One region of the Exiguobacterium sp. MMG028 genome, then DNA from elsewhere that is predicted to be linked to it. Evidence: a T-box and tRNA genes for the amino acid it is inferred to sense, from the RefSeq annotation. Region 1 holds a T-box; the other holds one or more tRNA genes.
What was found. The T-box of region 1 lies ahead of ileS (isoleucine--tRNA ligase). A T-box ahead of a tRNA ligase gene usually reads a tRNA of that ligase, here a tRNA-Ile.

Region 1 (12,047 bases):
AAACAGTATCCTCATATTCGAATCATCGGGTTGATGACGATGGCACCGTTCACGGAAGAAGAGTCAGTCCTTCGTGAGACGTTCGGTCGTTTACGTCAATTACGTGATGAAGTGAACGCAAAAGGGTTTGAACACGCCCCTTGCACGGAGCTATCGATGGGGATGTCAAACGATTATCCAATCGCGATTGAAGAAGGCGCATCGTTTGTTCGTATTGGTACCGTACTTGTGCAATAATATATCTTAAGGAGGAATCCGTTATGTCAATCAAAAACAAAATGAAAGATTTCTTTGGACTCGAGGAAGATCCGAACAGCACATACGAAGAAGAAGAGTTTGCCGTCGCAAACACATCAGCAACTTCTTCAACTGAAACAGCGGTCGTGAGACAAGAGGATCGCCCAAAATCAGCAAATAATCTCGTGGCATTGAATACGAAGAAGAAAGAACGCTCGAAAGTCGTATTGGCTGAACCACGTGTATTCGCTGAAGCGCAAGATATTAGCGATCAATTGAAAGAAAACCGTGCTGTCATCGTCAATCTTCAACGCATGTCAAAAGAGCAATCACGTCAAGTCGTCAACTTCCTTTCCGGTGTCGTATATGCGCTAGAAGGATCGATGACTTCGATTGGACATAACACGATTCTGTGTACTCCGAACAATGTCGAATTGACTGGTTCAATCTCAAACTTGATTTCGGAGGATGAACTTCACAGTAAAGGGTGGTAACTGAATGGAAAACGTAATCCCTGCCTTAGGCAATACGTTAAGTACTTTGCTTGGTATTTATAGTTGGGTCCTGATCGGCTATATCTTATTATCATGGTTCCCGAACGCGCGTGAATCCATGTTCGGACAAATTTTATCATTTTTATGTGAACCATTTTTAGCGCCGTTCCGACGGATTATCCCACCAATCGGTGGCATGCTCGATATCTCTCCAATCGTCGCATTGTTCGTGCTTCGAATGGCACAAGCCGGTATCGCTGCCATTTTCGGGTGATGTATGAGCGTTTATGACCACTACCGACCAAGTGAACGGGCATTCGTTGAACAAGTGTTGGATTGGGTACAACAAGTCGAGAACAGCTACGTATTAAAGTTGACGGACTTTTTAGACCCTCGTGAACAGCAAATCGTCAAACAGCTTGTCGGTAAACAGCTCGTCATTTACGACGATGGCGGGTTTGAAGGAGCTGAACGACGTCGGCTGATTTTGGCGCCAGAGTATTATGAGCTAAATACCGATGATTTTGAAATCGAGATTCGTCGCATCGAATATCCGACAAAATTTGTTGATCTGACACATCGGCAAGTGACTGGAACTTTACTCAACGCAGGGTTGAAGCGTCAAAAATTTGGCGACGTCGTCCTTGAAGAGGAAATCGTCCAGTTTGCTACGACCCGCGAAGCCGTCGGGTTCATCGAAATGAACTTGGAGCGTGTCGGAAAAGCAAGAGTTCGCATTTCTTCTGTTGCGAAGGATGACATTCTCGTCGTTCCGAAAACAGAGTGGGTCGAAGGGTTCGGCATCGTGTCCTCGTTACGATTTGATACGGTTGTGAGCGAGGTACTCAACATATCTCGTCAGAAAGCTCAGGCGCTCGTGAAACACGGTGACTGCAAAGTGAATCATAAAGTCATTGAAGACCCGAGCTTCATCCTTGAACCCGATGATCTTTTATCCGTCCGTGGATACGGTCGTATTAAGATGATGGAGATCCTTGGTTCGACCAAACGTGAAAAGATTAAAATCCAGTATGGGACCATACGTTAAATTTTAGGAGGAAAGTCGAATGGCGTTGACACCGATTGATATTCATAATAAAGAATTCTCTTCCCGTTTTCGTGGGTACGACATCGATGAGGTCAATGAATTTTTAGATCAAATCATTAAAGAGTTTGAACTATTGATTCGTGAGAATCGACGGTATGAAGAACTTGTCAACGATATGCAAGCTCGCATTGACTACTTCTCCTCGATGGAAGATACATTGAACAAGTCGATCATCGTCGCGCAGGAAGCAGCGGAAGAAGTGAAGAACAACGCGCAAAAAGAAGCGAGTCTCATTCTGAAACAAGCGGAACGTGAAGCGTACGCTCGTGAAGAAGAAGCGGCCCGTAAAGAGCAACTTGCAGAACGCGAAGTCGTTCAAATGCTCAAAAAAGTCGAGTTGTATCGAACACGTTTCCGTGTCCTCGTCGACGCCCAAATGGAGCTCTTAAACAGCACCGAGTGGGAGACGATTGTCGGGGAGCCGCCTGTGCAGACGGTTCTTGACGATAGATCAGAACTTGCGTATAATGACCACGAAGTCACACAGAATGAAGAACAACATGGATAAATGATCAACACGTTGAGTAGGACGCGTCGATCGAGTCATACCTACGAAGCGACTTAGGGACGGTGAGAGCCTAAGAGAAAGACTCGAATCGGTATCCCCTATGAGTCGTCACGCTGAACCATAGTAAGCGTGACCGCCTGACCTCGTTATCGGTTACCGAGAGCGGTCTCACGAACGTGAGACTAGTAGGGTGGTACCGCGAGTCAACCAACTCGTCCCTATCAGGGATGGGTTGGTTTTTTTGTTTTCTAAAAAATGTTGATGGAGGAGTTTCGATGAACTACAAAGACACGCTATTAATGCCAAACACAGAATTCGCAATGCGTGGGAATTTGCCAAAACGCGAACCAGCGATGCAAACAGAATGGGAAGATATGGACCTTTACAACAAGGTACAAGAAAAAAATGCAGGGAAACCACAATACATCTTGCATGATGGTCCTCCATATGCGAACGGCGACATCCACATGGGACATGCGATGAACAAAGTACTAAAAGACATCATCGTCCGTTTCAAAGGGATGAACGGATACCAGTCTCCAATGATTCCAGGTTGGGATACGCACGGTCTTCCAATCGAGAACGCCCTTCAAAAAGCTGGCGTCAACCGTAAAGAGATGACGGTCGCTGAATTCCGCGAAAAGTGTGCAGAATATGCGATGGAACAAGTGAACTCACAACGTGAACAGTTCAAACGTCTCGGTCTTCTCGCAGACTTTGAAAATCCATATATCACGCTCCTTCCGGAATATGAGGCGGCACAAATCCGCTTGTTCGGGACGATGGCTGAAAAAGGATACATCTACAAAGGAAAGAAACCAGTCTACTGGTCGCCGTCTTCGGAGTCTGCACTCGCAGAAGCTGAAATCGAATATTACGATAAAAAATCACCAGCCATCTACGTGGCATTCCGCGTCGTAGACGGAAAAGACACATTGACGTCTGATGATCATTTCGTCATCTGGACGACGACGCCTTGGACAATCCCGGCGAACCTCGGGATCGCAGTCAGTGATGAGTTGACGTACACGAGCATCGAACACGAAGGAAAAGGCTATATCGTCGCAGAGACGCTCGTTGAAGAAGTGACGACTGCGCTCGGCTGGACTGATTACACTGTGAGCGGTTCATGGAACGGTCGCGACTTTGAATATATGACGGCTCAACATCCGTTGTATGACCGCACGTCACTCGTCATGCTCGGCGATCACGTCACAGCGGATGCGACTGGACTCGTCCACACGGCTCCAGGACACGGGGAAGATGATTATCGTGTCGGTCAGGCTTACGGCTTGGATGTCCTTTGCCCGGTCGATGACCGTGGTTACATGACGGCTGAGGCGCCTGGTTTTGAAGGGTTGTTCTATGAAGATGCGAACAAACAAATCGGGATGAAACTTGAAGAGAACGGCTACTTGCTCAACTTGAAGTTCATCAAACACTCGTACCCGCATGACTGGCGTACGAAAAAACCGGTCATCTTCCGTGCGACACCACAATGGTTCGCTTCAATCAAAGATTTCCGTGAAGACATGCTCCGTGAAATCGAAGAAGTGAATTGGGTTCCTGAATGGGGAATGACACGTCTTTACAACATGGTCCGTGACCGTGGGGACTGGGTCATCAGTCGTCAACGTGCATGGGGCGTGCCGATTCCAATCTTCTATGCAGAGGATGGAACGGAAATCATCACGAACGAGACAATCGACCACGTCGCAAACTTGTTCCGTGAGCACGGCTCGAACGTCTGGTACGAGCGCGAAGCGAAAGACCTTCTTCCTGAAGGATTCACGCATCCGAACAGCCCGAATGGCGAATTCCGTAAAGAACTCGACATCATGGACGTCTGGTTCGATTCAGGTTCTTCACACGCTGGTGTATTAGAAGAGCGTGAAAACCTACGTCGCCCGGCTGACCTCTATCTTGAAGGATCTGACCAATACCGCGGTTGGTTCAACTCGTCACTCTCTACAGCTGTTGCGACGACGGGCAAAGCGCCATACCGAAACGTCTTGAGTCACGGTTTCGTCCTTGACGGGGATGGACGTAAGATGTCGAAGTCGCTCGGTAACACGATTGCGCCAAACGACCTCGTGAAGCAATATGGTGCTGAAATCGTTCGTCTTTGGGTCGCGTCGGTCGACTATCAGTCTGACGTTCGCGCTTCACACGACAACTTTAAACAAGTGTCAGAAGTATATCGGAAGATGCGTAACACGATTCGTTTCCTTCTTGGAAACTTGAACGGATTTGATCCATCGATGCGTGTCGCATTCAACGACATGCCAGAGGCAGATCGCTTCATGGCAACGAAACTGAAACAGCTCCAAGCAAAAGTGGTCAAAGCGTATGACACGTTTGACTTCATGGCGGTGTATCATCTCGTTCATAACTTCTGCGTTAACGAGTTGTCATCGTTCTATCTCGACTTCACAAAAGATATCCTTTATATCGAGCGTGAAGACGATCTCCGCCGTCGTGCCGTTCAGACGGTCATGTACGATGCGGTCGTCCTTTTGACGAAGCTCTTGGCTCCAGTCCTTCCACACACTGCTGATGAGGCGTGGAAAGAGGTGCCTGGGAAGTCGGAAGCAAGCATCTTCTTGACAGATCTAGAAGAAGTGGATGCATTGACTGCTGATGAGCAAGCGTTGCTTGAGAAATGGTCGAAATTCCTCGTCTTCCGTGACGATGTCCTCAAAGCAATCGAAATCGCACGTGGCGAGAAATTGATCGGGAAACCGCTCGAGGCGAAATTGATTCTCGCACCGAAAGCAGAGACTGCGGCGTTATTGGAAACAATCGATAACGTCAGTCAGTTGCTTCAAGTATCACAAGTAGAATGGGCTGAGACGGCAGACGTCGATTATGCGACGACGAAAATCACAGTCAAGAAAGCAGATGGTGCCGCTTGTGCACGTTGTTGGACATACTCGACAGAGCTTGGACAAAACGAAGAGCATCCTGAGCTTTGCCCACGCTGTGCATCAGTAATCGGTTAAGACGAACCGGAGTGGCGTCCCCACTCCGGTTTCTTAACGGCTTGAAAGGAGACGCATATGAAACGATATTACGGATTGGCCGTCATCTTGATTCTGCTCGATCAACTCACCAAATGGGTGGTCGTTCAGACGATGACAATCGGTCAATCGATTGAAGTCATCCCGAACTTGTTATACTGGACCTCTTATCGCAATAAAGGAGCGGCTTGGGGGATGTTAGAAGGACAGATGGCGTTCTTCTTCGTCATCACGATTCTCGTCGTTGCTGGTCTTGTTTACTTCCTGCATAAAGAAGTGAACGGGTATCAGCTTCTCGGATACAGTGTTGGACTGCTGTTGGCCGGTGCAATCGGTAACTTTATCGATCGACTGTTCCGCGGTGAAGTCGTCGATTTTGTTGATACGTATCCGTTTGGTTACAACTTCCCGATTTTTAACGTGGCCGATATGGCCCTCACGTTTGGTGTCATCTTGATGGTCATCGGGATTTTATTTGAAGAAAAATTACACAAAGAAAGGGGACAATCGTAATGGAATTCTATACTTTTGTCGCCGATGAAAAGGCAAGGATTGACAAGTGGGTGAGCGACCGTGGAGAATGGTCACGCTCACAAGTACAAGAATGGATTAAAACCGGGGCGCTTCTCGTCAATGGCGGCGCCGTCAAACCAAACTATAAGCTCCAAGTGGGCGATGAAATCGAAGTGAACGTCCCGGAAGCGGTGGAACTCGAAGTGTTACCTGAACACATTCCGCTTGAAATCGTTTATGAAGATGAAGATATGATTGTCGTCAATAAAGCACGTGGGATGGTCGTTCACCCTGCTGCCGGTCACACGTCTGGAACGCTCGTCAATGCGCTTCTCGGACATTGTGATGACCTCTCAGGCATCAATGGCGTCAAGCGCCCTGGAATCGTGCATCGAATCGACAAAGACACGACAGGTCTCCTTATGGTCGCTAAAAATGACTTGGCTCATGAATCACTTGCGAGCCAGTTGAAAGACAAGACGATTAAACGTGAATATATTGCGCTCGTTCACGGCGAACTCGTTCACGAACTCGGGACAATCGAGGCACCGATTGGTCGCGATACGAATGATCGTCAGCGTATGACCGTGACGGACAAGAACGCGAAAGAAGCGGTGACGCATTTCCGCTTGCTCGAGCGCTACAAAGACTTCACGCTCGTAGAGTGTAAACTCGAGACAGGTCGTACACACCAAATCCGTGTGCACATGCGCTATATCGGGCATCCGCTCGCAGGTGACCCGAAATATGGACCACGTCGCACGATTGATTTGGGCGGTCAAGCCCTCCATGCGGCGACGCTCGGTTTCCACCATCCACGTACGAAAGAATGGATGGAATTTGAGGCACCCCTTCCAGAAGACTTTAAGGCAGAACTTGCAAAGTTAGATAAAATCGAGAAAACTCGTTGACTTCTGTCACGTTCCGATTTATAGTCTAGGAAGCATAACACCTTTAAACCCAGTCCAGAGAGGCTGTGAAAGGATTGTGACCGCGGTCACACTAACGTCAATTCAACCCGGCATCAGACTGCCGTTTTTGATGAAGACTCCCTTTCCAGTCGGACGAGGGAGTCTTCTTTTTTTGAATGAAGCATGAAAGGAGGAGTGACGTGAAACAGTCAGTCATTTTAGATGAATCAGCCATCCGTCGAGCGTTGACACGAATCGCTCATGAAATCATCGAGCGGAACAAAGGAATCGATGATGTCGTCCTCGTCGGGATCAAGACGAGAGGTGAGACGCTCGCTGACCGACTCGCGCGCCGAATCGAAGAGATTGAAGGCAAGCCGGTCGCACTCGGGAATCTCGACATCACGCTTTACCGGGATGACTTATCGAAGAAGTCGTTAGACCCAGAAGTGAAGGCAACAGAGTTGCCGCATGATATTAATGGTAAGACCGTCGTCCTCGTCGACGACGTCCTATATACCGGTCGAACAGTCCGTGCCGCAATGGACGCACTCGTCGACCATGGTCGCCCAGACTATATCCAACTCGCGGTCTTGATTGACCGAGGACATCGGGAGCTTCCGATTCGACCTGATTTCATCGGAAAGAACGTTCCGACATCGAAGTCCGAGCAAGTCGTCGTCCGACTCAGTGAAGTCGATACGGCAGATGAAGTGACAATCAATCAGCAATAATCTAAAAACCTTTAAGGTGGTCCAGAGAGGCCAGGAAGGAGAAATTCAATATGAAACAACCCGTTCTACACATCCACGAGCGTCCAGCTCACTTTCCACAATGGCTGTTATTCAGTCTTCAACACGTCTTCGCCATGTTCGGAGCGACGATTTTAGTCCCGATTTTAACAGGATTAAATACATCGGTCGCCCTCGTCGCTTCCGGAGTGGCCACGCTCTCATTCTTAGCGATTACGCGCTTCAAAGTCCCAACATATCTCGGTTCAAGTTTTGCCTACATCGCCCCAATCATCGCGGTCAGTCAGCAATGGGGTGTCGAAGCCGCGCTGTTCGGCGGAATCATTGCCGGTTCGGTATACGGTGTCGTCTCCTTGATCATCTATAAGACGGGCGTCAACTGGTTGCTCCGGTTGCTCCCACCGGTCGTCGTCGGTCCGGTCATCATGGTCATCGGCTTGTCGCTCGCGCCGGTCGCCATTGACATGTCCATGAATCAAGACGGAGCCTACAACGGAACGTTCATGACGATCGCACTCTTGACACTCGGAATCACGATGCTCGCCATGACAAAACTGAAAGGGGTATGGGGAGCGGTTCCAATCCTTTTCGGAATCGTCGGAGGATACGGGATTGCCGCAGCATTCGGAATCATCGACTACTCGCCGATTCAACAAGCGAGCTTGTTCCAACTCCCTGACTTCACGATGGTATTCGTCGACTACATGCCGATGTGGCAAGTCGGTGCACTCCTCGCCATCGTACCGGTCGCACTCGTCACGATGACGGAGCATATCGGCGATCAAATGGTCACATCTAAAATCATCGGACGAGAGACGATGAAAGATCCTGGCCTCCATCGCACGCTACTCGGTGACGGGGTAGGGAAAGCAGTCGCTTCCGCACTCGGTGGTCCACCATGTACGACTTACGGTGAAAACAACGGCGTCATGGCCATCACACGCGTATACAGTGTCTACGTCATCGCTGGAGCGGCGCTCATGGCCATCAGCTTCGGATTCCTCGGTCATATCGAGGCATTCATCTCAACGATTCCGAATCCAGTCAAAGGTGGCATCTCGATTCTCTTATTCGGGGTCATCGCGTCGAACGGACTACGGACGATGGTAGAGAGCAATGTCGATTTGGCAGAAAAACGCAACTTGATCATCTCATCGGTCATCCTCGTCATCGGGCTAGGTGGTGCGATGATTCAACTCGGCAGCTTCCCTGTACAAGGGATGGCGCTCGCGACGGTCGTCGGAATTCTCTTAAACGCCATCTTACCGAAAGAGGAAGTCGAGACGGTCGTGGAAGTCAGCACAACTGAAGAAACGAAACAAGCAAGTAACTTTTAATTCGATCCCGTGAGGTCGGCAAAGTGAAGGCTCGTTTATTTGGGTGTACCTTGCCCAAATGAAGGCGTCCCTTCACATCGGTGAAGAGACGCCTTTTCTCTTTGCCTCTAACAAAAGGAGGAGACGAACATGAATACGATGCAAACGAATGTCAAACCAGTCAAACACTTCGTCAGCTTAGATACACTCTCGCTCGATGAAATCATGGGCATGATTGAAGAGTCATTGCGCTATAAGCAAGGGGACCTACCCCCACTATTTGATGGGAAGACGGTCGCAAACCTGTTCTTTGAAAACTCGACGCGTACGAAAAACTCGTTTCAAATGGCCGAGCGCCACTTGAACATGCAAGAGATTCCGTTCGATGTGACAACGTCATCGGTCACGAAAGGAGAGACACTGTACGACACATGCAAGACGCTCGAAGCGATCGGAGTTGACGCACTCGTCATCCGACATCCAGAAGCGGGATACTACCATGAACTCGTTGAGAAGTTGAATATCCCGGTACTCAATGGGGGCGACGGGAGTGGCGAACACCCTTCCCAATCACTACTCGACCTCGTCACCATCTTTGAAGAGTTCAGAACGTTCCAAGGATTGAACGTTGCCATCTGTGGAGACCTCGTTCATAGTCGCGTCGCTCGATCGAATGCGAGTGTGTTGAAGCGTCTCGGGGCAAACGTCGTCGGATGCAGCCCAGCCTCATGGTGGGATGATTCAATGGGACTTGAACGTAAAGAGCTTGATGATGTGTTAGCAGAAAGTGATGTCATCATGCTGTTACGGGTTCAGCACGAGCGTCATATCATGGGAGACATTTTCTCGAAAGAGGAATATCACACACGATATGGACTGACGGTCGAGCGAGTCGAGCGGATGAAAGAAGGGGCCATCATCATGCATCCGGCACCGGTCAATCGGGATGTCGAGATTGCGGGCAGTCTGATCGAACATGAACGGTCACGCATCTTCCCGCAAATGAAGAACGGCGTCTATGCACGCATGAGCATCTTAAATCGAGCATTAGGAGGACAACAATGATACTTCAACACGCGACATGGTATGACAACGGTACAAAACGCACGACAAACATCCTCGTGAAAGACGGGAAAATCGAATCGCTCGATTATAACGGGTCGACAGCCGGGGAAGAAGTCATCGATGCGACAGACTACCTACTCGCACCAGGACTTGTCGATGTCCACGTCCACTTGCGTGAGCCGGGAGGCGAAGCGAAAGAGACGATCAAAACGGGAACGATGGCGGCAGCGGCGGGTGGATTCACGACAATCTGTTCGATGCCGAACACGCGACCGGTACCAGACGATCGCGTCACGATGGACGCGCTCCTTCAAAAGATTGAGCAAGATGCAATCGTCCGTGTCCTTCCATACGCTGCCATCACGAAGCGGCAGCTCGGTGAAGAACAGGTTGATATGGAATCTCTATCAGATGCATTCGCCTTCACCGATGACGGGGTCGGTGTTCAATCGGCGGCGATGATGCGACAAGCGATGCGTGAAGCGAAGCGATTGAACAAGGCGGTCGTCGCGCACTGTGAAGACAATACGCTAAAAGCGGGAGCGGTCCACGAAGGGAAGTTCAGTGAGGCACACGGGATTCAAGGGATTCCAAGTCTTGCAGAAAGTATCCATATTGCCCGAGATGTGCTGATCGCTGAAGAAACGGGCTGTCATTATCACGTGTGTCACGTCTCATCGCGGCAATCGGTCCGTGTCATCCGAGATGCGAAGCGGGCAGGTATTCAAGTGACGGCAGAAGTGACTCCTCACCACCTCGTCTTGAGCGAAGACGATATCCCAGGGCTCGATGCCAACTTCAAGATGAATCCTCCGCTCCGAAGCGAGGACGATCGACAGGCGCTTCTTGAAGGATTATTCGATGGAACGATTGACATGATTGCGACAGACCATGCCCCACATACGGCAGAGGAAAAAGCGCAAGGGATCGAGCGTGCACCGTTCGGGATTACCGGATTTGAGACGGCGTTCCCGCTTCTGTACACGACGTTCGTGAAGACGGGCATCATGAAAGAACATCAGTTAATCGACTGGATGACGAAGCGTCCGAGCGACGTATTTGGATTATCAAGAGGTGAACTGAAAGTTGGGGCGGATGCCGATTTTGTACTGATCGATACAGAAACGACGCGGATGGTGAATCCATCGACGTTCTATTCAAAAGGAAAGAACACACCGTTTACGGGGAAACAACTTGTCGGATGGCCGGTCATGACGATGGTCGGTGGCGAAATTGTATATAAGGGGCGATTTGATGAAACGAACATTATGGCTTGAGGATGGAATGAAATTTGTCGGTAAAGGATTCGGGGCACCAGCGGATACGATGGGGGAAGTCGTCTTCCAAACAGGTATGACCGGTTATCAAGAAATTTTGTCGGATCCGTCATATTGCGACCAGATGATTGTGCTGACGAACCCGTTGATCGGAAACTACGGTGTCAATCGTGAAGACTTCGAAACGACAGTTCCGATGGCAAAAGCATTGATTGTAAAAGAGGCTTGCGACACACCGTCGAACTTCCGTTCCACGGCGACGCTAGATGCAACGCTTACTCGCTTCGGCATCCCAGGGTTATCCGATATCGATACGCGCATGTTGACACGTCACTTACGGGCACAAGGTGTCATGCGAGGTGTCCTCGTTGATGGTGAGTTGACATGGGACGAAGTACAGTCTCGCTTTAACGAACTGTCTCCAAACGACCAAGTCGCACGCGTCTCGACGAAACGGACGTATGTAAGTACGGGTACGGGGCCACGGATTGCGTTGATCGACTTTGGGGCCAAACTTGGCATCATGCGCGAGTTGATGAAGCGGGACTGTGAAGTCATCGTCTTCCCACATGACACTACGGCAGAAGACGTGTTGCGGTACGAGCCAGATGGCATCATGTTGTCGAACGGACCGGGGGATCCGAAAGACGTCCCGACAGCGATTCCACTCATTCAACAACTCATGCCGACGACACCGATGTTCGGGATTTGTCTCGGTCATCAACTGATCGCGCTCGCGAACGGGGCGAACACATTCAAACTTCCGTTCGGACATCGTGGGGCGAACCATCCTGTCCTTGAGTTGGAGACAGGCGCCGTGACGATTACATCTCAAAACCATGGATA
Region 2 (12,047 bases), 630 kb from region 1:
AGATTCAACCCCTTGGCGATAGCCTTCTCGAACCCGCTCGATATATTCGTCTTGAATATCCACTTTATTCAACGCGTTCGGTTGGAACGTGCTGACGACTTGCTTCTTGTTTTCATCGAGCGACCCTGGCTCAATAATTTCTTTTAATAAATGCGGCTGAATGCGATAACCGCCATTCGCTAACGTAGAAGTATATTGAGCCAATTGGATTGGAGTGTATGAGATATACTGTCCAATCGACATATCCATGAGGAGCGTGACACGGTCGGGAACGCTACGGAATCCAGTCGACTCGAACGGTAAATCAATTCCCGTCTCGATTCCGAGGCCAAATTGTTTATAGTAGTGCTCCATCGTTTCAAACGCTTGTGTGACGTTTTCCCCGACAATTTGACCGGTCGAATAATAGTCAGCCAAACGTAACGCGATTTGGAACATATAAATGTTTGACGACATCGCGAGTGCATCTAAATCGTTAATGTTTCCCATGTTTCGGTAAGAGGCTTTGGTCGATGATCCGATTTTAATCGGCGCGTCATAAATATATTCTCCTGGCTCGACGACGCCTTCTTCAAATCCATAAGCGACCGTCGCTCCTTTGATCGTTGACCCGATTTGGCTTGCACGGAGCACAGTACCGGTCGAAACGTCTTTAAACTCATTCGTCTCTAAATCAAGCTCCTGACCCGACAAAGCGAGTAGTTCACCCGTCTGCGGATTCATGACGACAGCGAACGCTCGATCGAAATGAGGACTTCCCGATCGACCGGCCCGAATCGCCTTCTTCAAAATCTCATCGACTTCTTTTTGGAATTCGATATCAGTCGACAAAACGATATCTTTACCCGGGTTCCCGCTCACGCGAGTCGGTTCCCCGACCGGTTCACCTTTATACGTTGTGAACACATCGTATGCAGGCGTCCCGCGAAGGACGTCTTCATATTGTTGCTCCAGATAGGACGTCCCGACTCGGTCGTTCAATCCATACCCTTTTGCCTGATAAGAAGCTCTTTGTTCGGCCGGGATTTGACGATAGCTTCCTAAGAAACTCTTGAACGTCTCATCGAACGGATAGTCCCGTTGATAGTATGGCTCGACGCTCACACCTGGCAACATTTCTAAGTTTTCTTCAATGACTGCCATCTCTTTTGGGCTTGCGCCGATTTTAATAACTTGTGGGTCGAGCGCATAGCCGCTCTCCATATTATGTTTGATCGCGATGATTTCTTCTGTCGCATCATCGAACGTGATTTCTTCTTCTGTGATGGAGTCGAGTAAGAGCCGGTCCACGTCTTGGTTGGACAATGCAGCGCGCTCATCTTCCGGTAACTCTTCCAACAATGCTTGTGTACGTTCTTGTGCGAGTTCTGGATTTGTTGCAATCCAGTAATCTTTGCGGTCACGTTCCGTCATTTTACGGTCTTCTTTTGGAATATCGACAATCTCCGCTAATTTTTTTGCGACATCTAAGCGCTCATCCGTTTTTGTCACTTGCGAACGGCGGTACATGACCGAGTAGTTCGATATCGTATCCGCAAGCACTTGACCGTTACGGTCATAAATCTTCCCTCGCGGTACTTCGTATTTAATCTTACTCGACTCGGTTTTTTGTACTTCACGTGCAATCAATTCCCCATTCACGATTTGAACGACTCCTAATCGAAAGATCAAGGTCGCAAATAGAACGAAGACGATGAAAAATAACAAATTCAAACGTAACGGTAAGTGGTTTCGCCGTTTCTTCGGCACTTTCACACGATTTTTTGCCAAGTCCGTTATCTCCTTCCACAATCGATTCCTTCTATAGTATAGCGTACACGGTCATCTACTATTTTGTCCGTTTTTCACTATATCATAATTTGTTTACAAATTAATGAAAGACACAAAAAAACCCGAGACTCTATGAAGAATCTCGGGACAAACGACTTATTTTGCGTCAGCGTACAACTTCGCAACATAATCCCAGTCGATGACGTGGAAGAATGCATTGATGTAGTCAGGACGACGGTTTTGGTAGTTCAAATAGTAAGCGTGCTCCCAAACGTCAAGGCCGAGGATTGGCGTAACACCTTCCATGATCGGTGAATCTTGGTTTGGTGTAGACGTCACTTCAAGTTTGCCGTTCTTCACGACGAGCCATGCCCATCCTGAACCGAAACGAGTAGTTGCAGCTTTTGTGAACTCGTCTTTGAATGCATCAAAGCTACCGAATGACTCGTCGATTGCAGAAGCGAGATCGCCTGAAGGTGTCCCGTTCTCGTTTTTCTTCAAGAGTTTCCAGAAGAACGAGTGGTTCCAGTGACCGCCACCATTGTTACGGACAGCAGTTTGAATGTCAGCAGGAAGCGAATCGATTTTTTGAAGCAAGTCTTCGAGTGAAGAGTACTCCACGTCTTTTCCTTCGAGTGCATTGTTTACGTTTGTGACGTAAGTGTTGTGGTGTTTCGTGTGGTGGATTTCCATCGTGCGAGCGTCAATGTGTGGTTCGAGTGCATCATATGCGTAATCAAGTTGTGGTAATTCAAATTTAGCCATTACTAAAATCCCCCTTAATAGTGTTTTGAACAACGTTCGTTATAAATGTAACAGATTTGTGACGGTCGACTCAATTGTAATGCTTCACTCTACATCTTCTTCTGGTAACGCCCAGACCGAAATAGACCCCGCCGCCACTTTAAATACCCCAAAACCTTCTTCATCAATCTCAATTTTATCTTCTCGTGTATTTGTCAAGTCGACCCATATTTCGCCAGCTCGCTCTTCCCCGACGAACATTCGCTTTTCAGCCTCGTCCGAAGTTGAGATGAGAACAGCACATCCTGAACGCTCAATCTCCTCCACACCTTTGCGTACCCAGCCGATGACGTTTGCATCATCAAAGTAATCATCCTGTTCCCCATATGCCTTTTCTCGACGGGCATATAGTAGCGTATCAATCGCAAGCTTCATCCCATCGGTTGGACGTGGACCATCTATGCCGTAGTAATCCCCGTAGAAGACACATGGATAGCCATCTTTACGAAGCAAGACGAGACCGTATGCGATTTGCTTGAACCAATCTTTTACCCACGACTCAAGTGCCTCTTCAGGTTGTGAATCGTGATTGTCTACAAACGTCACTGAATGAAGTGGGTGTGACTGGACGAGCGTATCATCAAAAATGGTGCGCATATCGAATGCGGCCCCTTCCTCTGACGCCTGATGTAATTTATAGTGAAGCGGAACATCAAATAGATCGACGTGGTAATCGATGTTATCAAGAAATTCACGGCATGCGTCAAGATCAGACTTCCAGAACTCTCCGACGAAATAGAATTGATCGCCTTTCTCTTCACGCATTGTTTGACTGAACTCTTTCACGAAGTCATAGTTGATGTGTTTGATTGCATCCAATCGGAATCCGTCACATTTCGTTTCTTCAATAAACCATTTACCCCAGCTCAACACTTCTTCCCGAACTTCAGGATGATGGTAATCGATGTTCGCAAACATCAAATAGTCATAGACACCGAATTCATCGTCAACATTGTCGTTCCATCTTTTATTTTCTCCAACAATAAAGAAAATACCAGAACGGTCCGTCGCTGCATCATAATCCGTCCCGTTAAAATGATTGAAATCCCATTTAAATGTAGAATACTTCCCATCACGAGCTTCATAATCAAACTTTGTCCATCCCTCGATTTCAAAAGGCTCATCTGACAGCACTTTTGTGCGATCATTTTGGTCCACTTCTAACACTTTAAACTTCTCGGTTGCATCCGCCCCTGCTTTATGGTTCATGACGACGTCCATATAAATTTGCATACCTAGTTCATTCTGACAATAAGATGTTGCTTCAAGAAGTTCTTTTTTCGTTCCATATTTTGTAGCAATCGATCCTTTTTGGTCGAACTCCCCTAAGTCATATAAGTCATAAATGCCGTAACCCGTATCCTCACTACTCTGTCCTTTTGTGACAGGAGGTAACCAGAGCGCTGTAATACCAGCTTTATTTAACTCTTCGGCTCTCTCTTTTAACCGCTTCCAATGTTTTTGATCTGCTTCGACATGCCATTCAAAAAACTGCATCATGGTGTGATTTCGTTCCATTTTGTCCGCCTCATTTCATATTTTTCAAAAAACAAAATGCTAACGACTATTTACCCACGAATTTTAGATTGAAAACAAAAAAACAACTTTCACAAAATGAAAGTTGTTTTGAATGGACCCTGTAGGACTTGAACCTACGACCGGACGGTTATGAGCCGTCTGCTCTAACCAGCTGAGCTAAGGGTCCTTATAAGTAGCGGCGGAGGGAGTCGAACCCACGACCTCACGGGTATGAACCGTACGCTCTAGCCAGCTGAGCTACACCGCCATGTTGTTATACAGTAATAATATACTGAATATGCTCCATACTGTCAAGGGAAATTCCTTTCCATCGAAAAAAAAGCACCCCAACTTAGTTGGAGTGCTTCATTTTTATACAGTTGCTTCCTGTGCGTCCTCAAGTGTGATTTCTGTGATGTTCATGGCATGGTCACCAATCCGCTCAAGGTTTGAGAGCATGTCGACGAAGAACATACCTGCTTGTCCATCACAAGCGCCCGTGTTCAAACGAACAACGTGGTTTTTACGGAATTGACGCTCGAGCATGTCGAGTTTCGCTTCCATTTCGATGACTTTACGTGCTTCGACCATGTCACCGCTTGCTAACGTCTGAAGTGATTTCTCTAACGTTTCGCGTGTGAGGTCATACATTTCAGTCAATTCTTTTTGAGCATCTGCCGAAAGTGTTACTTTTGTAGCTGTCTTATAGTCAATCAACTCAATGATGTTTTCAACGTGGTCACCGATTCGTTCGATGTCGTTGATCGCATGCATGAGCGTCTTGTGCTCTTGTGATTCTTGCTCAGTCAAATCAACCGCAGCCAATTTAACGAGGTAATCTGTGATTTTCGCATTCAATGAGTTTAACGCTTCTTCGATATGCGCAGACTTTTCAGAGTGCTTCTTATCTCCTGTTGTCAAATAGTTACGCGCTTCGTCAAGACCAAGTTTTGCGAAATCGCCCATACGGATGACTTCGTATTTCGCTTGTTCCACTGCAATCGAAGGAGATTGCTGAATGAAGATTGGGTCCAAGTGCTGTGCTTTCGTATCGACGATCGAATCCTCACCAGGCACCAATTTCGTTACGATCCAAGCAATAGTTCCAATGAACCAGAACTGAATCAATGTGTTGACGATGTTAAACGTACCGTGAGCGAATGCAATTTGCATCTTGTCTTCGATTGCCAAGAAGTCTGTAATCCAATAAATATAGTTTGTGAACGGAATCAACAAGATCATGAAGATCGTCGTTCCGATTAAGTTAAAGATAACGTGTGCTGCAGCTGCGCGACGTGCGGCAACCGATGCACCGATCGATGCCAAAATGGCAGTGATTGTCGTACCAATGTTATCACCAAACAATACTGGAAGAGCGGCATCCAAGTCGATTGAACCACCTGCATAGAGTTCTTGCAAAATTCCGATTGTTGCAGAAGATGACTGAACGATGACTGTAAATACAGTACCGACGATGACACCGAGGAACGGGTTGTCACTCATTGATTGCGTCAAGTCGATGAAATACTCACTTGAGCGGAGTGGACGCATGCCGTCTCCCATCAACTCAAGACCGTAGAACAATGCACCAAGTCCAAAGATGACTTGTCCAAGATGTTGGTAACGCTCTTTCTTAAAGAAGAAGAGTAAGACTGCACCGATTGCAATCATCGGGAGTGAATACTCACCGACATCGAATCCGATGATAAATGCCGTCACCGTTGTACCGATGTTTGCCCCCATGATGACCCCAATCGCTTGACGGAGTGTCATGAAGCCGGCGCTAACAAGTCCGACCGTAATAACGGTTGTACCTGAAGAAGATTGAATCAATACAGTAACGATAATCCCGGCGAGTACACCAAGGAATGGATTCGTTGTATACTTATCTAGGATGTCGCGCAGGCGATTCCCTGCAGACTTTTGGAGTCCGTCTCCCATCGATTTGATCCCGAAGAGGAAGATCCCTAGACCTCCAAAAAACATGAATAACATTTCTTGCAAATTGTATTCCACGATTTTTGTACTCCTTTTAATTAAGAATTGGTTGGATTTGCTTGGTTTTTAATGCCCTACTCATTATGCCTTCATCGGCATCTTGATGTAAACACGTTTTATGTAAAAGTTTTATTAAAACACTGTACTATTTTTAATGATTTCTACCACATTGTAATATAACAGATTGGAGTTCTTTGCATGTTGTCCACTATTTTCACGTTTCTCCGCACGAGTTTAGTCCCATCTAAGCGAGCGCTTCGCCTTCGACTCGCTCCGCTTCACGCCTATATGGGAGCCACTTTTGTATTGGCGCTACTCATTACCGTCTTGGACTTCATTGTGATTCGTCCTGACTTTTTCATTCCGATGTGGCTCTTCTTACATGGGTTCGCCATCTTATTTTTCTACTTGATTTGGGTCGCGATCATGGCCTTGTATGTCCAACTGTTTACGAGAGTCTACTCAAAAAACATGTGGGCCTATCGTCAAGCTTGGCCGTATACCGTGTCGATGACATTCGTTCCGACAATTATATTGGTTGCGCTGTACCACATGAATTCATCTCTTATGTGGATTGGCGTGCTGTTTGGACTCGGCTATATCACCTATCCATTAACGAAAGTACCTCAAAAAAAACAACGACGAGCGTCTTCGTAACCGCTCGTCGTTGTTTTTTTATGCTGGAGAGAGTTCCTCAAGCGTCTGATTCAGTGCCTCACTTTGATCACTCAAATCCGCACCTGCTGATTGTAAAGATGACTGTACGTGTGACCACCGCTCTACACCTTCATTTAGTTCGAGTAATTTTCGTTCAAGTAACGAACTGATTTCTCGCAATTGCTCATTGGATTCGATTAATTGCAAAAGTTGTCTCCCGGTATGAGACGTTTGATCCGTGATGGACTGAAACTCATCTAACTGAACCTTGATCTCATGGTCAATCGTCCCGATTCCAATCTCCACCCGAGACACTGCATCTTTCAATAGATGAACTTCTTTTATAAAGTCGTTGACTTCCACCAACAAGTCTTTTCGTTCTTCGTTCAATGCTTCGATTGCATCCACAGCGAGAAGTGTCGCTTCATTCGTCATTTTCGCCAACTTCCCAACTTCATTGGCCACAACCGCAAATCCTTTCCCATGTTCGCCTGCACGGGCTGCCTCGATCGATGCGTTTAGCGATAGCATCTTCGTAGCTGTCGACACCGAGAGGATACTCTTCAGCGCCTCATCCGCTTTTGAAGAATTCGATTCACTTTCCACAAGCTTTTGTTGAATGCTCTCCACTTGATGCTCGACATAATGACTCGCTTCTTTCACAGAAGAGAATGTTTCAAGCTCTTCATGTAAAATTGACTTCAGTCGATTGCCACGTTCATCCACACTTGAAATTTGATGTTCAAGCGTTTCGATTTGCTGCGTGACCTCCCTCATTTTGAATGTGGAATCGCTCGTCACCGACTGATACGAATGACTCGTATGTTCAACGGTAGCCGCAACTTCACGAAATTGTTCCACTTGATGTTGGCTGTTCATCAGCTCTTGTTTAAAAATCGGAAGACTTTGATGGAACGCACTCGCTGTCTTATCCATCATATCCATAGACCGGTTCCATAATTGAATGAACGTGTTGAACTCGGTTTCGAGTATATGGATTTCTTTGGATTTTGCTCCAAGTGCCACATCGTCGAATCGGCGTGTTTCAACGGCGTGGCGCAATGAATGGGCCAATATACTCAACGGTTTGACTTCACGATGAATCAATCGTGTAAAGAGGATGGCCATCCCAATCATCGCAATCAATAAGATGAAAATGATATATTGTCGCAGTTCAGCCATTGGACCGAGCGCAGATTCTTTCGTGACGACGAGAACGTAATCTGCCTTTAACTCAGGTATCGCAACCGACGCCATTAACCATTCTTCCGTCTCTTTGACTTCCGAACTTGTCGTTTGTGCAATCTCCTCTACGATTTGTTCTGTCTTCATTCCTTTTGATCCACTCAATTGCTCAATAGACTCTCCACGCACTAAAAATTGTGCGGCTTCGAATTCATCTCCCGATAAGATAGAAGCTTGTTGCATATAAGTAGATTTTAGGGAACGGTTTAGTTGCTTATCGTTTGCAACGTACGCACTATAAGATGTCTTCACCGATTCGCGCATGACCGTAACTTCTCGCATGAGGCGTTGCTCGATTTCTGCGGATAATAATTGTTCAGATTTCAGGGCGAACCAACTGAAGGTCGTGATAAAGACAAGTAGAATAATCGGCATGAGTGTCCATTGAAGACGGTGTGCCATTTTAAAATGACGATTCGGTCGATTGTTTCGTCGTGTTTTCTTCCTTCGATCGCGTTTGAAGCTCCATTGCATATGTTGCCACCTCTTTTTCTATTCTCGCCTTTATATCGGTCTTGAGACGGTGGAAAATTATGAAGTAGATGTTAAGATAACGTTAGAGTTTGTAAAGAGCACACATCCGTTACGCATCCTAGATGCTTTTTCACATTCTTTTCGTTATGATAATGAAGAAACCTTATTTTCTTAAATCGATTGGAATCTTTCCAAAAGAAGGAGATTACGTATATGTCAGAAATTTTGCATCGTTCATTAACTCGTCCGATTCGCGTCGGTAATTTGATTATCGGAGGATCGAACGAAGTCGTCATTCAATCTATGACTACAACAAAAACTCACGACGTCGAGGCAACTGTCGCCGAGATTAAGCGTCTAGAAGAAGCTGGGTGTCAGGTTGTTCGCGTGGCATGTCCAGACGAACGTGCAGCTGACGCACTCGCTGAAATCAAGAGCCGCATTAACATCCCGCTCGTTGTCGATATTCACTTCGATTACAAGCTTGCCCTAAAAGCCATCGAAAGTGGCGTCGATAAAATTCGAATCAACCCGGGTAACATCGGTCGCCGCGAAAAAGTAGAAGCGGTCGTAAACGCCGCGAAGGCAAAAGGAATTCCGATTCGAATCGGTGTCAATGCCGGGTCACTCGAAAAACAATTCCTTGAAAAGTATGGTTACCCGACTGCACAAGGAATGGTCGAGAGTGCGATGCACCACGTGAAAATTCTCGAAGATCTCGGATTCTATAACACAATCATTTCACTCAAAGCTTCTGACGTGAACTTGGCGCTTGAAGCGTATACGCTCGCTGCGAAGACGTTTGATTACCCGCTCCATGTCGGAATCACAGAATCAGGTCCACTTTTCTCTGGTTCACTTAAATCAGCAGCTGGGCTTGGCGCAATCCTCTCACTCGGAATCGGTTCAACGGTTCGTGTCTCTCTTTCAGATGACCCAGTCGAAGAGGTAAAAGTTGCGAAAGAAGTGCTCAAGTCATTTGGTCTTGCTGCAAATGCCGCAACATTGATTTCTTGTCCGACGTGTGGTCGAATCGAAATCGATTTGATCTCGATCGCGAAAGAAGTAGAGGAATACATCCAAAACATTAACGTCAACATTAAAGTTGCTGTTCTTGGTTGCGCGGTAAACGGTCCTGGTGAAGCACGTGAGGCTGACATCGGGATCGCCGGTGCCCGCAATGAAGGTCTTCTTTTCCGCCACGGTAAGATTATCCGTAAAGTTCCTGAAGCCACGATGGTTGAGGAATTGAAAAAAGAAATCGACGCCATTGCTGCTGAGAAGATGGCTGAACGAGAGCGTGAAGAACAAGAGCTTGCTAATCAATCAAATTAATGAACCCCCTTTCCCGCACGGTTGCAACCGTGCGGGTTTTTGATAGAATAGAGGGCATGTGAGGAGGAGTGATGAGATGCGAATCGGTATTGATTTAGATGGGACCGTAACAGACCCTAGAAGTTGCTTTATATATATGAATGAATCACTTGGGTATTCCATTGATTATCATCGTGCGACAGAGTATGAACTGCATACGTACACCACGATGAAACAGCATGAGTTTTGGAAGTTTATGATTGAAGAAGGACATGAGGAAGCAATCTATCGTCGTTCCCTTCCCCATTCCGATGTATTGGACGTATTATGGGAGTTGAAACAACAACATCACCTTCACTACGTCACTGCAAGGAGCGAAGCGGTTCGTCCTGTTACAGAAGAATGGATTACGAGTCACCGACTTCCACTCGATTCGCTCGTGATGACCGGATCACACGAGAAAATCAATGTCGTCAAAGACTTGTCACTCGAATTATTCATGGAGGACCGTTATGAGAATGCAGTGTCCATCCACGAAGAAACGTCTATCCCTGTCCTATTGTTCGATGCACCTTACAATCGGAAAGTGCTACCTGAAGGTGTGACACGCATCTCAACATGGCGTGAGGCACATCACCAGATTGCGCATATCGAAAAACAAATGGTTCTTAACCAACGCTAAAAGGCAATCCCGTTCAGCTAACGGGATTGCCTTTTTTAATTAGATGCGGCCGAGTTCTTCAATCACGTCACTTGCGAGTACACTTGCTGGATGAATCGTTTGACTGATCGATTTAGCTGCGAGCGCGTGCCAAAGGACTGCTTGTTCATTTGGTGACCATGACCCACCTTCTCTCGCCCATAATGCGAGCAAAATTCCTGTCAACACGTCGCCGCTCCCTCCTTTGGCTAAGGCAGAGGCTTCCACTGCATTGACCGCGCCTGTTCCATCGGGTGCCACGATAAGGGTATACGTCCCTTTTAAAATCAGGTGGACACGGTGCTCTATTGCAAATTCGGCAGCAATGGTGAAACGGTCACTTTCAATCTCTTCAACTGATCGACCTGTCAATTTAGAAAATTCACCAGGGTGCGGCGTGAGGATGAGCGGTCCTCGTGCTTCAAGTCGCTTCGTCGATAGTGCACCCGCGTCAACGATGACGGGGCACGATTGCCGAGTCACTTGTTGCCAAATCAAGTCCAAACCCTCACCTTCCACCATTCCAGGACCGATTGCAATCGCGTCGTATGTTTTTTCCAAGAGATCCGTATGCTGGTCGTACATCGCTTCAGGTAACGTCGAAATGAGAGGACTCGCCTCCCTTGGGATCGAGAGGTTTAACAAGCCAATCCCGGAGCGAAGTGCTGCGCGGCCCGCCATAAATGGGGCGCCGAGGAGATGACGACTTCCCCCAATCAATATGCCGTGCCCATAATCCGTTTTATGACTGAATCGGTCTCTCTTTAGAAGCGATTGATCAAAATCAGATTCGGTCAATACTTTCCAGTCCGATGTATGCGGGAGCCCGATATCGATTCGTTCGAGCTGTCCAAAATAAGGTGCAGTGCGGTTTAAAAAAGCTGTCCGCTTATAGCCATGTAAAGAATAAGTATGGGTCGCCTGAACAGCCAGGCCATCAAACTCACGAGCGTGGTCACTCGGCATACCGGAAGGAATGTCAATCGACAACACCTCTGCCGATTGTTCATTGATCCATTCAATGACGTCTCTCGCTTTTCCTGAAACGGGTCCTGAGAGTCCGACACCGAACAACGCATCAATGATGACGTCCGTAGTAATCGGTTGCTCAATAATTTGAACGAATGATGCCGCATAAGTCGCGTGTGTCGATGCCGCCTCCGATTTACTTTCACCGAGTGGTGACCAAACGCTCACGTTGTGACCTTTCACCGCAAGTTCTCTCGCGACAACCCATCCGTCTCCGCCGTTATTGCCTTTTCCACAAATTACTAAAATTGTTGAAGAGGAATCTATCTGCATCTTCGGCACGATTGCCGAAGCCGCTCGTTCCATCAATACTGCCTCAGGCATCCCGTTTTGACTGGCGGTTTGATCGGTCTGTTTGATTTCTTTCGCTGTGTAAATCATCTGACTTCCCCCTTTCGATACAAAAAAGGGATTGAATCAATTCAATCCCTTTTGCTTACATTCTTTACAATACCCATATATCTCAAATTTATGATCGACCACTTCAAATTCAGGATCCACTGTCTCTACAAAACGCATCGGACACAAATCAAGTAGT

Region 2: it has a tRNA-Ile gene. The T-box ahead of ileS (isoleucine--tRNA ligase) is inferred to sense a tRNA for this amino acid. The anticodon was not compared.

Annotation. Positions count from the first base shown of each region.
Region 1 is NZ_JAQJIN010000001.1:958,026-970,072, reverse strand. It holds gene PJK55_RS05125 (YggS family pyridoxal phosphate-dependent enzyme) at 1-237, shown strand, start outside; gene PJK55_RS05120 (cell division protein SepF) at 261-731, shown strand; gene PJK55_RS05115 (YggT family protein) at 736-1,005, shown strand; gene PJK55_RS05110 (YlmH family RNA-binding protein) at 1,009-1,779, shown strand; gene PJK55_RS05105 (DivIVA domain-containing protein) at 1,799-2,347, shown strand; T-box leader at 2,351-2,570, shown strand; gene ileS (isoleucine--tRNA ligase) at 2,623-5,349, shown strand; gene lspA (signal peptidase II) at 5,407-5,880, shown strand; gene PJK55_RS05090 (RluA family pseudouridine synthase) at 5,880-6,791, shown strand; gene pyrR (bifunctional pyr operon transcriptional regulator/uracil phosphoribosyltransferase PyrR) at 6,992-7,525, shown strand; gene PJK55_RS05080 (uracil-xanthine permease family protein) at 7,576-8,880, shown strand; gene PJK55_RS05075 (aspartate carbamoyltransferase catalytic subunit) at 9,010-9,924, shown strand; gene PJK55_RS05070 (dihydroorotase) at 9,921-11,201, shown strand; gene PJK55_RS05065 (carbamoyl phosphate synthase small subunit) at 11,179-12,047, shown strand, end outside.
Region 2 is NZ_JAQJIN010000001.1:324,031-336,077, reverse strand. It holds gene PJK55_RS01775 (peptidoglycan D,D-transpeptidase FtsI family protein) at 1-1,770, opposite strand, end outside; gene PJK55_RS01770 (superoxide dismutase) at 1,927-2,535, opposite strand; gene PJK55_RS01765 (alpha-amylase) at 2,620-4,092, opposite strand; tRNA gene PJK55_RS01760 (tRNA-Ile) at 4,206-4,279, opposite strand; tRNA gene PJK55_RS01755 (tRNA-Met) at 4,287-4,360, opposite strand; gene PJK55_RS01750 (Na/Pi cotransporter family protein) at 4,465-6,108, opposite strand; gene PJK55_RS01745 (hypothetical protein) at 6,289-6,747, shown strand; gene PJK55_RS01740 (methyl-accepting chemotaxis protein) at 6,766-8,466, opposite strand; gene ispG (flavodoxin-dependent (E)-4-hydroxy-3-methylbut-2-enyl-diphosphate synthase) at 8,680-9,801, shown strand; gene PJK55_RS01730 (hypothetical protein) at 9,878-10,462, shown strand; gene PJK55_RS01725 (NAD(P)H-hydrate dehydratase) at 10,502-11,890, opposite strand; gene PJK55_RS01720 (Fur family transcriptional regulator) at 11,927-12,047, opposite strand, start outside.